Regions from separate parts of the Streptomyces sp. NPDC054887 genome, predicted to be linked through region 1. Evidence: riboswitches for the same ligand, from Rfam matches in the RefSeq annotation. Region 1 holds a riboswitch; the other holds the start of a gene.
What was found. Region 1 has a riboswitch for cobalamin ahead of ACWGH0_RS16415 (ribonucleoside-diphosphate reductase subunit alpha). Riboswitches for the same ligand answer to the same signal wherever they lie in the genome.
Positions count from the first base shown of each region.

Region 2: it holds a riboswitch for cobalamin, as region 1 does, so the genes downstream of both, ACWGH0_RS07770 (CbtB domain-containing protein) here and ACWGH0_RS16415 (ribonucleoside-diphosphate reductase subunit alpha) in region 1, are expected to answer to the same signal.

Region 1 covers NZ_JBSGYQ010000025.1:26,901-34,679, reverse strand. Annotated here, with positions in the region: gene ACWGH0_RS16430 (carbon starvation CstA family protein) at 1-258, shown strand, start outside; gene ACWGH0_RS16425 (YbdD/YjiX family protein) at 255-458, shown strand; gene ACWGH0_RS16420 (Uma2 family endonuclease) at 517-1,101, opposite strand; cobalamin riboswitch at 1,213-1,336, shown strand; gene ACWGH0_RS16415 (ribonucleoside-diphosphate reductase subunit alpha) at 1,480-3,873, shown strand; gene ACWGH0_RS16410 (ribonucleotide-diphosphate reductase subunit beta) at 3,876-4,898, shown strand; gene ACWGH0_RS16405 (hypothetical protein) at 4,959-5,177, opposite strand; gene ACWGH0_RS16400 (helix-turn-helix domain-containing protein) at 5,260-6,228, shown strand; gene ACWGH0_RS16395 (D-Ala-D-Ala carboxypeptidase family metallohydrolase) at 6,266-7,006, opposite strand; gene def (peptide deformylase) at 7,142-7,779, opposite strand, start outside.
Region 2 covers NZ_JBSGYQ010000009.1:138,437-146,215, reverse strand. Annotated here, with positions in the region: gene ACWGH0_RS07785 (glycosyltransferase family 2 protein) at 88-2,034, shown strand; gene ACWGH0_RS07780 (galactose oxidase-like domain-containing protein) at 2,031-3,965, shown strand; gene ACWGH0_RS07775 (glycoside hydrolase family 6 protein) at 4,037-5,068, opposite strand; cobalamin riboswitch at 5,204-5,373, shown strand; gene ACWGH0_RS07770 (CbtB domain-containing protein) at 5,408-5,626, shown strand; gene ACWGH0_RS07765 (CbtA family protein) at 5,644-6,405, shown strand; gene ACWGH0_RS07760 (class F sortase) at 6,416-7,087, opposite strand; gene ACWGH0_RS07755 (hypothetical protein) at 7,089-7,652, opposite strand.

The sequences.
Region 1 (7,779 bases):
GACGGCGTGCTGTGCGCGCTCTTCGCGATCCTCATCGTGGTGGTGCTCGCGGACGCCGGCCGGGTCTGCCTCAAGGCGATCCGCGACCCCGAGAGCGTGAAGCTCCACGAGGCTCCGTACGTCGAGTCCCGGCTCGTCGCGCCGGCCTCGATCATCGCGACCAAGGAGGAGAAGGCCGAGCTGGTAGCGGCCGGTGTCGGCCCCGAGGGCGGCAACCGCAAGGAGACGGCGCCGGCCGGGGCGGGGACGTCCGAATGACGTTGACGGACGTGCGAAGGGCGGCGGGCCGCATCCGCTGGTACGTCCGCGAGCTGACGGGCGAGTCGGCGTACGACCGGTACGTCGCCCACGCGCGGTCCTGCGACCCGCAAGCGCCGGTCATGACGCGCCGCGAGTTCGAACGCGGCCGCACCGACGCCCGCGAGGCGGATCCCCGCGAGGGCTTCCGCTGCTGCTGAGCACGGCCGACGGGCCGTCGCGTTTCCTCACCGGGGTACGCGGCGGCCCGTCGGCGCGTCAGCGCACCCACTCCTTGAGGGCCTCGGTCTCCAGCCTGATGTCCACTGGACCGGGCAGCGTCAAGGGCTTGCCGAAGGGGACGATGTGCGCGTTCTCGTACCGCACGCCGTCGGGCTCGCTGTAGACCGTCACCTCGCAGGTGTCCCGGTCGATCAACAGGTACACCGGAATGCCGGTCTGGGCGTAGGCGCGGGGCTTCTCCACCCGGTCGCGCTGGTCGGTGTCGGTGTCGTACGACGTGACCTCGACGACCATGAGCACCTGATCCGGGTCGGCCCACTCGCCTTGGCCGACGAAGGCGTCACTGGGCGCGAGTGAGCCGTCGGGGCGCGCGCGCCCCTTCCGGTAGGCCTGCACCTTCAGCCCTTGGTCGGGATGGAGCCACAGCTCGGGGCGGGACTGCATACAGATGCGCGTCAACCACTGAATGATCCGCCCGTGATCACCGTCCGGCACAACCCTGCTCCTCAGCCTCCCGTCGATGAGCTCCAGCCGCACGCCCTCGGTCGTGCGGGTCAGTATGCGCGTGGCCTCGTCGAACTCTTCGGGGAGCAGGTGGGGCCGGTCGTCGACGGCTGACATGGGCGTACCTCCTTGTGTTCACGACGATAGCCGAGAGCTGTGACAGCCGCCCTGATCCTCCTCGCGCGACACAACATGTGGGGGGTGCAACTCCCCACCGCCCCCACATGTATGCTCATGCTCGCTGTCGCCGCAGGGGAATCCGGTGTGAATCCGGAACTGTCCCGCAACGGTGTGATCGGTGCGCTTTTGCGCACCCAGGAGTCCGAGGACCTGCCGACGGCGTATCCGGCTCGACCGAACCGGGTACCGACACGTCCGGGCCTCGCGGTTGGGCCTGTGGATGCTACGCGGTGCGCCGCCCCCGCGGGGTGACGCGCGCCCGTACGCCCCCACTCCTCCCCCGCCGGCCCCGAGCCGAGCGAGGGAGAGCACCCCGTGACCATCGCGTCAGCCGATCCGGCAACCGCCACGGAGTCGACGGAGTCGTCCGACGGACCCGGAGCCGGGACCGCACTGCTGCGGACCCTCACCGACCTGACCGTCGACCTCCCCGACACCGACCCGGGCAGAGTCGCCGCAGCCGCGCTGCGCGGCCGCAACGCGGCGTCGGACGCGGCCGAGCTCCGGGGCCTCGCCACCGACGCCGCCGCCGGTCTGATCGCCGAGGACCCGGCGTACTCCCGGCTCGCGGCCCGCCTCCTGACCCGGACGATCCGCGACGAGGCGGCGACACAGGGCGTCCGCACGTTCTCCGACTCGGTCTCCGTCGGCCACCGCGAGGGCCTCATCGCCGACCGTACGGCCGCCTTCGTGACCGCCCACGCGGCCCGTCTCGACGCGCTCGTGGACCCCGCCGCCGACGACCGCTTCGGCTACTTCGGCCTGCGCACGGTCTACAGCCGCTACCTCCTGCGCCACCCCATCACCCGCCAGGTGATCGAGACCCCGCAGCACTTCATGCTGCGCGTGGCGTCCGGGCTCGCCAAGGACGAGTCCCCCGCCGCCGCCGACGAGGTCGCCGCGCTGTACCGCCTGATGAGCCGCCTGGACTACCTGCCGTCCTCGCCGACCCTCTTCAACTCCGGTACGCGCCACCCGCAGATGTCGTCCTGCTACCTGCTGGACTCGCCGCTCGACGAGCTCGACTCGATCTACGGCCGCTACCACGAGGTCGCGCGCCTGTCCAAGCACGCGGGCGGCATCGGCCTCTCGTACTCCCGCATCCGCGCCCGCGGCTCCCTGATCCGCGGCACGAACGGCCATTCCAACGGCATCGTCCCCTTCCTGCGCACCCTCGACTCGTCGGTCGCCGCCGTCAACCAGGGCGGCCGGCGCAAGGGCGCGGCCTGCGTCTACCTGGAGACCTGGCACGCGGACATCGAGGAGTTCCTGGAGCTGCGCGACAACACGGGTGAGGAGGCGCGGCGTACGCACAACCTGAACCTCGCGCACTGGATCCCCGACGAGTTCATGCGCCGCGTCGACGCGGACGCCGACTGGTCGCTGTTCTCGCCCTCCGACGTGCCCGAGCTGGTCGACCTGTGGGGCGACGCGTTCGACCAGGCGTACCGCAAGGCCGAGGCCGACGGACTCGCCCGTACGACGATTCCCGCGCGCCAGCTGTACGGCCGGATGATGCGCACCCTGGCGCAGACCGGCAACGGCTGGATGACGTTCAAGGACGCGTCGAACCGTACGGCGAACCAGACGGCGGAGCCCGGGTCGGTCGTCCACTCCTCGAACCTGTGCACCGAGATCCTGGAGGTGACGGACGACGGGGAGACCGCCGTCTGCAACCTCGGTTCCGTCAACCTCGGTTCGTTCGTTCTCGGGAACGGCGAGATCGACTGGGAGCGGCTGGACGAGACCGTGCGTACGGCCGTCACGTTCCTCGACCGCGTCGTCGACATCAACTTCTACCCGACCGAGCAGGCCGGCCGCTCCAACGCCAAGTGGCGCCCGGTGGGCCTGGGCGCGATGGGCCTCCAGGACGTCTTCTTCAAGCTGCGCCTGCCCTTCGACTCCCCCGAGGCCCGCGACCTGTCCACCCGGATCGCCGAGCGCATCATGCTCGCCGCGTACGAGGCGTCCTGCGACCTCGCCGAGGTCAGCGGCCCGCTCCCGGCCTGGGAGAAGACCCGCGCGGCGCGCGGCGTCCTGCACCCCGACCACTACGGCGTCGAGGTCACCTGGCCGGAGCGGTGGGACGCGCTGCGCGCCCGTATCGCCAAAACGGGCATGCGCAACTCGCTGCTCCTGGCGATCGCGCCGACCGCGACCATCGCGTCGATCGCGGGCGTGTACGAGTGCATCGAGCCGCAGGTCTCCAACCTCTTCAAGCGCGAGACGCTCAGCGGTGAGTTCCTCCAGGTCAACGGCTACCTGGTGGAGGACCTGAAGAAGCTCGGCGTCTGGGACGCCCAGTCCCGCGAGGCGCTGCGCGAGTCGAGCGGGTCGGTGCAGGGCTTCAGCTGGATCCCCGAGGAGGTGCGGGCGCTGTACCGCACGGCGTGGGAGATCCCGCAGCGCGGACTGATCGACATGGCGGCGGCCCGTACGCCGTACCTCGACCAGTCGCAGTCCCTGAACCTCTTCCTGGAGACGCCGACCATCGGGAAGCTCTCCTCGATGTACGCGTACGCGTGGAAGAAGGGGCTGAAGACGACGTACTACCTGCGCTCGCGCCCCGCGACCCGCATCGCCCGCGCGGCCGGCTCCGGCGCCGCCGCCGCGGCCCCCGTCCCCGTACCGCAGGCCCCCGCCGCCCCCGACGCGGAAGCGATCGCCTGCTCCCTTGAGAACCCCGAGTCCTGCGAGGCGTGCCAGTAATCATGAGCGACAAGGCTGCAATCTCTAAAAACCTTCTCGACCCGGGCTTCGAGCTGACCCTGCGCCCCATGCGCTACCCGGACTTCTACGAGCGCTACCGGGACGCGATCAAGAACACGTGGACGGTGGAGGAGGTCGACCTCCACTCCGACGTCGCCGACCTCGCCAAGCTCTCGCCGGGTGAGCAGCACATGATCGGCCGGCTGGTCGCGTTCTTCGCGACGGGCGACTCGATCGTCTCCAACAACCTGGTGCTGACCCTCTACAAGCACATCAACTCCCCCGAGGCGCGCCTGTACCTCTCGCGCCAGCTCTTCGAGGAGGCCGTGCACGTCCAGTTCTACCTGACGCTGCTCGACACCTACCTGCCCGACCCGGACGACCGCGCCGCGGCGTTCGACGCGGTGGAGGAGATCCCCTCGATCCGGGAGAAGGCGCAGTTCTGCTTCAAGTGGATGGACTCGGTCGAGAAGATCGAGCGCCTGGAGACCCAGGCCGACCGCCGCCGCTTCCTGCTGAACCTGATCTGCTTCGCGGCGTGCATCGAGGGCCTGTTCTTCTACGGCGCGTTCGCGTACGTCTACTGGTTCCGCTCGCGGGGTCTGCTGCACGGCCTGGCGACGGGCACCAACTGGGTGTTCCGCGACGAGACCATGCACATGAACTTCGCGTTCGAGGTCGTGGACACCGTCCGCAAGGAGGAGCCGGAGCTCTTCGACGACGCCCTCCAGCAGCAGGTCACGGACATGCTGAAGGAGGCCGTGGAGGCGGAGCTCCAGTTCGGCCGCGACCTGTGCGGTGACGGCCTGCCGGGCATGAACACCGAGTCGATGCGCGAGTACCTGCAGTGCGTCGCCGACCAGCGGCTGGAGCGCCTGGGCTTCCCCGCGGTGTACGGCTCGCAGAACCCGTTCTCGTTCATGGAGCTCCAGGGCGTGCAGGAGCTGACGAACTTCTTCGAGCGCCGCCCGTCGGCGTACCAGGTCGCGGTCGAGGGTTCGGTCGCCTTCGACGACGACTTCTAGCCGTCCCCGCCTGTGGGCTGTCCTCGCGTACGCGGGGGCAGCCCACAGCCGTACGGTCGTTCACCTGCCGGCCGACGACAGCACGTGCGAGGCGGCGGGCCGCCGCACCGGCCGCCGTCCGGGCGCGCCGCGAGGGGTGCCGGACTGACGCGGGCGGGGGTTCTCCGCGTCCCTGAGCTGCCGGTCGATCCGGCGTTCCCGGGCGTGGCCGAGGAACGACGGGAGGGTGAGGAGTACGAAGAGGACGAGGACCGCGAGGTAGTTCAAAGAGGTTTCCATGACGTCCACTCTGGTCCTCGGGATCCAGAAAAGTCAGTGGCAGGACTGTCATGGAACCACGAATTACTGCCACACTCGGCCCATGCTGAAAAACGTTGCCGTGGCCCTGGTCGACGGAGTCAACCCGTTCGAACTCGGCGTCCTGTGCGAGGTGTTCGGGATCGACCGCAGTGACCAGGGGCTGCCGGTCTACGACTTCGCGGTCTGCGCGGCCGAACCGGGCCCGCTCTCGGCCCGCTCGGGCGCCTTCTCCCTCTCCGTTCCGTACGGCCTCGACCGGCTGGAGAGCGCCGATCTCGTCGCCGTGCCCGCCGACCAGCACTGCGAGGCCCGCACCTACCCCGAGCCGCTCCTCGACGCCCTGCGGCGGGCCGTCGACCGCGGGGCCCGCGTGCTCAGCGTCTGCTCGGGCGCCTTCGTGCTCGGGGCCGCGGGGCTGCTGGACGGGCGCCGGTGCACGACCCACTGGCGGCACTCGGCGGAACTGGCCCGCCGCCACCCGCTGGCGAAGGTCGAACCGGACGTGCTGTACGTCGACGAGGGCGCGGTCATCACCTCGGCCGGGACCGCCGCCGGGATCGACGCCTGCCTGCACGTCGTCCGCCAGGAGCACGGGTCGGAGGTCGCCAACACGATCGCGCGCCGCATGGTGGTCCCGCCGCACCGCGACGGCGGTCAGGCCCAGTACATCGAGCGTCCCCTGACGCACGTGCGCTGCGACACGGTGGGCGGGGTGCTGAGCTGGATGGAGCGGCACCTGGACCAGGAGATGACCGTGGAGCAGCTGGCGGAGCGGGCGCACATGTCGCCCCGCACCTTCGCCCGGCGCTTCTCACAGGAGACGGGCACCACGCCGTACCGCTGGCTGCTGCGGCAACGGGTGCTGCTGGCGCAGGAGTTGCTGGAGGCGACGGACGACACGGTGGACGCCGTCGCGGGGCGCGCGGGATTCGGCAACGCGGCGGCGCTGCGTCATCAGTTCGTACGGTCCCTGGGGACCACTCCGAACGCGTACCGCCGCACCTTCCGGGGCCCGGCGCTGGCCGCGTAGGCCGTCGCCGGTCCCCGGAAGGGGTGCGCGGGACGGCTCAGGAGACGCCGCAGCTCGACGCCGACCAGAACCGGCTCGCGCGGTGGTCCAGGTGCGTGTGGTCGCCGTGGCCGGGGTAGCCCGGGCCGAGGATGCCGTTGAAGCCGTGGTTGCGCGCCTGCTTGGCCAGGGTGCACAGGGAGTGCGGGCCGGCCCCGAGGTCGGCGGCGTCCCCGTACAGGTGCCGGCTGCCACTGGCCCCGCCGACCGCGTCGTTGCAGGCGTACGAGCGGAAGCCGCTGGTGACGGTGATGGGCTGGTCGCCGAGCGCGTGCCGCAGCGCTTCGAGCTTCCACATGGTGCGCAGGGCGTTGGCCCTGGCGGTGGCCGCGCTCACCGCACCGCCCTCCCAGGTGCTGTTGCAGTCGTTGAGCTCGGCGTAGCTGAAGTGGACGGGCGTGCAGTCGTCGTCCTGGAGCGCGTAGAGCTTGCTGAAGGTGGCGCTGCCCGCGACGCCGTCGGCGGCCAGCCCGTACGCGGACTGGAAGCGCTTGACGGCGGCGGTGGTGGCGGGCCCGTAGGAACCGTCGACGGCGAGCACCGCGCCGTAGCCGGGGTAGCCGCCGAGCCGGATCTGGAGCTGCGTGACGTCGGCCCCGGTGGCGCCCTGGGACAGCGTGCGCGACCAGGTGTAGCAGCCGTCGGCGTGCGCGGTGCCGGCGGTGACGACCGTACCGGCCAATCCGGCGACCATGAGCATGACAAGACACAGGATGGTTCTCGCCGTACGTCGGAGCATGGGACCTCCATACCGGGAACGCGGAAGCGGGGGGCACGCCCGACACTGACGCCCTCGTGGACGCGCGTCAACAGGGCGACCCCCATGGTCATTTGTCCGACCAATGGCGGTCGCCCCCCGGCGGCACGGAGTTGGTCAGTCGTTCGGGACGGTCTCGTAGCGCGCCGTGCCCTCGGCCATCTGCTTCAGCGCGTCCTTGCGGTCGCGCTTCGAGAGCCGGTCGATGTACAGGTAGCCGTACAGGTGGTCCGTCTCGTGCTGGAGGCACCGCGCGAAGTAGCCCGTGCCGCGCACCTTGATCGGGTTGCCCCGGGCGTCCTGGCCGTGGACCACGGCGTAGTCGGGGCGGGCCAGTTCGGCGTACGCCGTCGGGACCGACAGGCAGCCCTCGTTGGACTCGTCGAGCTGGCGCTGCTCCTGCGGGAGCTCCTGGAGGACCGGGTTGCAGACCACGCCGACGTGTCGCACGCCGTCGTCGTCCGGGCAGTCGTAGACGAAGACCTTGAGGTCGACGCCGATCTGGTTGGCGGCCAGGCCGACGCCCTCGGCGGCGCGCTGGCTGGCGAACATGTCGTCGATCAGCGCGGCGAGCTTGTCGTCGAACTCCGTGACGTCCTTGCACTCCCTGTGCAGGACCGGGTTCCCCACGACGGTGATGGGGCGGGCGGTACCGCGCTCGCGGTGGGCCCGCTCGCGCTCCTCGGTGTCCTCCGTGTCCACGACGAACCCGTCGTTGATGACCTGCTGGTCCGTCGCCTGCTGGTCCGTCTCCT
Region 2 (7,779 bases), on a different contig from region 1:
GTGCGTCCGGCATGGTCGAGGGGGACCGGCACCGGGCGAAGAGACCGACGAACACACGCAGCCAGCATGCGTGCGGGGGGATGACTCATGACGTCGACGCCGACCGGCGCCCGGCACAACAACGACCCTTCCCGGACGGCGCAGCTCCGGGTGCCCCCGCAGCTGCGGACCGGCGGGTCGCGCATACGGCAGAAGAAGCCGCTGCCGCGGTACGACTACGAGCACTACAGCCGGCTCGCCGGACCGCTGACGCAGCCCGACCCGGACAAGCCGTACACGGTGCAGTACCGCTCGCTGCTCTCCCAGGAGCCGCACCGCGTGCGCGCCGCCCTGCTGCTGTGCGCCGCGCCGCTGGTGTCCCTCGGCCTGTTCGTCTGGCTGATGCAGCCCGGGCACTGGACCGAGCGCGACCCCAACCTCAAGAACGACACGCTGCTGATCCTCGACATCGTCATGCTGGTCTCGATCGGCCTGATCGAGCTCTTCCGCACGATGAACGTCCTGTCGAACGCGCACGCGACCCTGGTCGCGCGCGACCCGGTCCCCGTCGTGCCCGAGACCGGCACCCGCGTCGCCTTCCTCACCTCCTTCGTGCCCGGCAAGGAGCCGCTGGAGATGGTGACGAAGACGCTGGAGGCGGCGGTCAGGATCCGCCACCGCGGCCTGATGCACGTATGGCTCCTCGACGAGGGCGACGACCCCGCGGTCAAGGAGGTCTGCGAACGCCTCGGCGTGCACCACTTCTCCCGCAAGGGCGTCGCGAAGTGGAACCAGGCCAAGGGCCCGCACCGCGCCAAGACCAAGCACGGCAACTACAACGCCTGGCTCGACGCGCACGGCGACGACTACGACTTCTTCGCGTCCGTCGACACCGACCACGTGCCGCTGCCGAACTACCTGGAGCGGATGCTCGGCTACTTCCGCGACCCCGACATCGGCTTCGTCATCGGCCCGCAGGTCTACGGCAACTACGACACCTTCGTCACCAAGGCCGCCGAGTCGCAGCAGTTCCTGTTCCACGCCCTGATCCAGCGCGCGGGCAACCGCTACGGCGCCCCCATGTTCGTCGGCACGTCGAACGCGGTGCGCATCAGCGCGCTCAAGCAGATCGGCGGCCTGTACGACTCGATCACCGAGGACATGGCCACCGGCTTCGAGATCCACCGCGCCAAGAACCCGGTCACCGGCAGGAAGTGGCGCTCGGTCTACACGCCCGACGTGCTGGCCGTCGGCGAGGGCCCGACCGCGTGGACCGACTTCTTCACCCAGCAGCTCCGCTGGTCGCGCGGCACGTACGAGACGATCCTCAAGCAGTACTGGAGGGGCTACGGCTCGCTGCCCGCCGGCAAGCTCTTCAACTACACGATGATGATCATCTTCTACCCGATGTCCGCCATGAACTGGATCCTCGCGGCACTCAGCTGCGCCCTGTTCCTGGGCATGGGCGCCTCGGGCGTCCAGATCGACCCGGCGATCTGGATGATGCTGTACGGCAACGCCTCCGCGCTCCAGATCGGCCTCTACATCTGGAACCGCCGCCACAACGTCTCGCCGCACGAGCCCGAGGGCTCCGGCGGCCTGGCCGGCATGGTGATGTCCGCGCTCTCCGCACCGATCTACGCGCGCTCGCTGATGGACGCCGTACTGCGCCGCAAGTCCGGCTTCGTGGTGACGCCCAAGGGCGACTCCTCCAGCCCCGACACGCTCTTCGGCACCTTCCGTATCCACCTGTTCTTCATCCTGGTCTTCGGCGGGTCCCTCGTCTCCTCCTTCTTCCTCGGCCACGACCACCCCGCGATGATCACCTGGGCCACGCTCGCCCTCATGATCACGGCGGCGCCGATCTTCGCCTGGCGGTGGACCGTCCGCGACGAGAAGAAGAAAAAGAAGGGGCAGGGCAGGCACGGGACGCCGCCGAGCCAGTCCGAGCCGCCGGCCGGTCCCCCGCCCGAGGCCCACGCACCGCAGCAGAAGCCCACGTGGGCCGACTCCGACCAGACCATGCAGATCGCCCTTGGGGGACGTAAGAAATGAAGTACCGTCCGAGCCGCCGCACCCGCCGCCTGGCGATAACGGGTGTGGTGGTGCTCGCTCTGGCGGGGATGAACGGGCCCGCGCTCTACCGTTTCGGTTCGGAGCAGTACCACGACTACAAGATCAACCGGCCCGATTACAAGGCCGCCAACGGCCACTGGGACTTCCTCGACGTCCCGTCGGAGTTCCGCATCAACACGATCCACGCCGCTCTGCTGCACACCGGGAAGGTGCTGCTGATCGCGGGGTCGGGCAACAACCAGAAGAACTTCGACGCCAAGAAGTTCGAGTCGGTGCTGTGGGACCCGAAGACCGACACCTACAAGAAGATCCCGACGCCCAAGGACATGTTCTGCGCCGGGCACACCCAGCTGCCCGACGGGAAGCTGCTGGTGGCGGGCGGCACCAAGCGGTACGAGAAGCTCGAGGGCGACGTCACCAAGGCCGGCGGCCTGATGATCGTGCACAACGAGGACCCGGACGCCCCGAAGACGCTGCCCGCCGGGACCATCTTCACCGGCAAGAAGAACGGCAAGACGTACGTCTCCAAGGACCCGGTCCTCGTGGAGAAGGCGAAGAAGATCTTCGACAAGCAGACCGGCCGCTTCCTGCGCACGGAGGCGGGGCTCGGCCGCATCTACGTCGAGGCCGAGGCGTCGGGCAAGAAGTACGAGTCCGGCACCGAGGACAACTACCGGGTCCACGGCCTGACCGGCACCGACGCCAAGAACGTCTACGGCATCGCGCAGAAGCTCGCCCTCGACAAGAAGGACTTCCAGGGCATCAAGGAGGCCTACGAGTTCGACCCGGTCGCGGAGAAGTACATCACCGTCGACCCGATGAACGAGGCCCGCTGGTACCCGACGCTGACCACGCTGGAGGACGGCAAGGTCCTGTCGCTGTCCGGCCTGGACGAGATCGGCCAGATCGTCCCCGGCAAGGACGAGATCTACGACCCCGTCACGAAGAAGTGGACGTACACGGGGGTCATCAGGAAGTTCCCGACGTACCCCGCGATCTTCCTGATGAACAACGGCAAGCTGTTCTACTCGGGCTCCAACGCCGGGTACGGGCCCGCCGACGAGGGCCGTGAGCCGGGTATCTGGGACCTGAAGACCAACAAGTTCAAGAAGATCCCCGGCCTGAGCGACCCGGACATGATGGAGACCTCCGCGACCGTGCGGCTGCCTCCCGCCCAGGACGAGAAGTACATGGTCATCGGCGGCGGCGGCGTCGGCGAGTCCGAGAAGTCCAGCGAGAAGTCGCGCCTCGTCGACCTCAAGGAGGCGAACCCGCGCTTCCGGGACGGCGACTCGCTCGACCAGGGCACCCGCTACCCCAGCGCGTCCCTGATGCCGGACGACACCGTCCTGATCACCGGCGGCTCCAACGACTACCGCGGCCGCGGCGGCTCGGACATCCTCCAGGCGCGGCTGTACGACGCCGAGACCGGCAGGTACCGCCGGGTGGCCGACCCGGCGGTCGGCCGCAACTACCACTCGGGGTCGCTGCTGCTCCCCGACGGGCGCGTCATGATCTTCGGTTCCGACTCGCTGTACTCCGACAAGGCCAACACCCGGCCGGGCGTCTTCGAGCAGCGCATCGAGATCTACACGCCGCCGTACCTCTTCCGGGACGCGCGGCCGAAGCTCACGGGCGGACCGAAGAAGATCGAGCGGGGCGGCACGGCGACCTTCGGGTCGGCGCAGGCCGCGTCCATCAAGGACGCGAAGCTGATGCGGCCCAGCGCCGTCACCCATGTCACCGACGTCGACCAGCGCACGGTCGCGCTGGGGCTGAAGAAGACGAAGGACGGCATCACGGTCACGGTGCCGGAGAACCGGGCGCTGGTGCCCTCGGGCTACTACATGCTGTTCGTGACGGACCGTCACGGAACGCCGTCCGAGGGGATCTGGATCGAGGTCCCGTAGGCGGGGCGCCGCACGCGACGCGAAGGGAGGGCCGCCCGTCGGGGCGGCCCTCCCTTTCCCGTTCGGTGCGGCTACTTCGCGTTGCGGGCCAGTTCGAGCGCGTACTCCTCGTACCACTCGCCGGCCTTCGGGCCGCCCTTGCAGTCGCCGTCCGACTCGCCGGGGCGCTTGATCCACAGGAACGCGTCGACCAGTTCGTCACCGGTCTTGGTGGTCGGCTTCTCACCGAGCGCGCGGCCCGGCGGATTGCACCAGCTCTCGGCGGGGTCGCCCCCCGTGTACGGGCCGTTGCCGTTGCGGCTGGTGTCGATGACGAACGGCTTGCCGCCCACCTTCGCCGACAGCTTCTTGCCGAAGTCCTTGCTGACCTCGGTGGTCTGGAAGTTGGAGACGTTCACCGAGAAGCCGTCCGCGTCCGCGATGCCCGCCCACTGGAGCGGCTGGAACAGCGCGTCGGGGGACTTCCAGCCCGCGTTGCCCGCGTCCAGGTACACCTTGACCTTCGGCTGCTGCTTGAGGCGCTTGATGGCGCCCTTGAGGAGGTCGTACCGCTCCTCGTGGAACTCGTCGGGCGTGCAGCCGTCGACCAGGTGCAGCACCGCGTCCGGCTCCAGGACGACGGTGGCCGGGCGGTCGCCGATGCCCTTGGCCACCTGGTCGGTCCAGGTCCGGTAGGCGTTGCCGTCGGCGGCGCCCCCCTTCGAGAACTGGCCGCAGTCGCGGTGCGGGATGTTGTAGAGGACGAGCAGGGCGTCGCGGTCGGCCTTCTCGGCCGCCTCGGTGTATCCCCTCGTCTGTGCCTCGGCGTTGTCCGGGCCGATCCACTCGGCGGTCGGCTGCTCGGCGATCCTGCGGATGAGACGGGCCTTCTCGTCGTCACCGTCCTTGGCGTACGCCGCCGCCTGCTTGGCGGCGTTTCCCTCCGGATTGACCCAGTACGGGTCGCTGCCCTTCGGCTGCTGCTTCAGCGGCGGCAGGCTCGCCCCGTCCCCGCCGTCACCCCCGGAGGAGGAACAGCCCGCCAGAAGCAGCGCGGCCCCCACGGCCCCCACCGCGGCCACCCGGACACCCCTGCGCCCACGGCCGGTGTAACTGCCGTACATCCACTCCCCCTTGGCTGCGCCCAAGACGCGCTGAAGATTCTCTGAGGACCCCCCGGCCCCTCCCCGGACACATCCGGTCGAAACCATCCTGACACACGGGCCGGGGGCCGGGGGCGGGCGGGCGACGGCCTGTTGACAGTGCTCAGCCGGGCTGGGACTCTCCGTGAGGACAACTCCACACACATCGAGGCGACGGTGGACAGGAACCCGGTGCAAGCCCGGGACGGTCCCGCCACTGTGACCGTACGAGAGCCGGAAGGCCGCCCGTACGGAAGTCAGGAACTGACCCGTCGTCCTCCTGATTTGGGGCGTGGAAACCCCAGAAGGAGGCACACCGGTATGTCACTGCACACTGCGCAGCACACCGACACCGCGGCGGTCGCGTCCGCCACGACCACCACCCGCGACTGGCTGATCATGGCCGCCGCCGCGATCATCGCCGTGGTCGCGCTCTACGCGGTCTTCATGGACAACGGCACGGTCGTCTCCGCGACCGGCGACTACCTGCACGAGTTCGCGCACGACGGCCGGCACCTCTTCGGTGCCCCCTGCCACTGATCGGGGCCGTCAGTACCATGTCGACCCCCCTACTGCCCCTGCTCGGGCGCGGTCTCGCGGCGGGCGGGGCGGCCGGTCTCACCGCCGGTCTCTTCTCGCTCCTGCTGGCCGAGCCCCTGATGGACCGTGCCATCCGCCTGGAGGAGGCACGGTCCGCCGGGGAGCACGCGCACGGCACGGCCGCCACGGCCGTGCAGCACCACGAAGAGCTGTTCTCGCGTTCCACCCAGCACCTCGGACTCGTCGTCACGGCGGTCGTCATGGGTCTCGCGCTGGGCGTCCTGTTCACCCTCGCGTACGCGCTGGTGCACCGCCGGACGGGTCTGGGCGAGCGGCCGTGGCCGCGCGCCCTGGCCTTCGGCGCGGCCGCCTTCACGGCGGTCTCGCTGCTGCCGGGACTGCGCTATCCCGCCAACCCGCCTGGCGTCGGCGACTCCGGCACCGTCACGGACCGCCAGGCCCTGTGGCTGGCCGCCGTCGTGATCGGCGTCCTCGGCATGGTGCTGGCGTGGCAGCTGTACGTACGCCTCGCCGACCGGTCCCTGCCGGTGCGCCAAGTCGCGGTGGCCGTCACGGCGGTCGCCACGCTCGCGGTGCTCTTCGCCCTGCCGGGCAACCCGGACGAGGTCCCGGTGGCGGCGACGCTGCTGTGGGACTTCCGGATGCTGTCGCTGGCCTCGCACGCGGTCCTGTGGGCCGTGTTCGCCGGGGTCTTCGGTGCGCTGGGCCTGCGGGCCGCCGGACGCACGGCTCCGGCGGCCGCTCCGGTGGCGGCGTAGCGGCGGCCGGTCAGCCCTTGCCCGTACCGGTGAGGTAGGCCGACACCACGACGTTGGCCGTGTAGGTGCGGGCCTTCTTGTCGTACGTGCCCCCGCAGGTGATCAGGCGCAGTTCCGCCCGGTCGCCGTGGCGGGGGCCGTACACCTTCTGCGGGTCGAAGCGTTCGCGGGTGAAGACCTGGATGTCGTCGATGGTGAACTCCAGGCTCCGGCCACCGGCCCCCGCGACCCGGACCTTCTCGCCCGGGCGGGCGGCGCTCAGACCGTAGAAGACGGCCGGTTTGCTCTCGGTGTCGACATGGCCGACGAGCAGGGCGACTCCCGCGGCGCCGGGCAGCGTTCCGTCCTCGTACCAGCCGACCTTCGACGGCTGGTGGTACGGCGGCGGATCGACGGCGCCGGACGCGTCGAGCCCTCTCGGCACGACCGGGGCCGAGACCCCGATGGAGGGCACGGCGACACTCTTCGGCGACGCGCCCTCGACGGGCGCGTGCGCGGGCGGCAGCGGCGCCCCCAGCGGCCGGCCGACCGCGGCCACGTCTCCGGTGGTGGGCGCCGAACTGCCGCCGGGCCCCTCGGTCACGTCCCGGCCCCACAGCCAGAGCCCGAGCAGCAGCACGGCCCACGCGACGCCGGTCAGCAGCCGCCCGCCGCCACCGGCCGGGCGGTCCTCGGCGGACATGTCAGTCCGAGTCCGTGCGACGACGGCGCACGCTCCGGTACGCCACGGCCACCGCGGCGACGCCCGCGAGCACGAGACCGATCACGGTGTGCGGCGTGCCCGGACCGCCCTCGTCGGCCGCGGCCACCTCGGCCGTGCCGCCGCCGCCCGCGTGGACGGGCGCGATCGGGGTTTCATGGTGGGTCGGGTGGTGCGTGGGGTTGTGGTGGTGGACCACCGTGACGGTGCCGGTGGCCCGCCCGCCGTCCTTGCACCTGACCCAGATGTCGTAGTCGCCGGCCTCGGCGTCCGACCGGACGCGGGCCTCGGCGAACAGGTCGCCCCGGTCCGCCGCGGGGCTGAAGTGCGCGGGCGAGGCGAAGGCGTCGGACGTACCGGTGGCGTGTCTGCCCCGGCACACGTCGACCCGCAGATCCACCTCGCCGCCCGCGGCGATGGTGGAGGGGGTGACGTGGACCCGCCCCTCGGCGTCTTCGCCGGCGGGGGCGGCGTGTGCGGCGGCCGCGGGCGCCATGACCGCCGCAGCCGCCACGCCTGCACACAGAGCAAGCTGTATCGAACGCATAGTGAACCTCCTGTACTAGGAAGATTCACCGGTACGGGCCGTTTCCGCATCTCCAGGGGCCCTGCCTTGGGCCGGACGGGCCCCTGGAGCCCTCTGCGGTGAGAGCCGTGCGGGTCCCCTCGGGGCA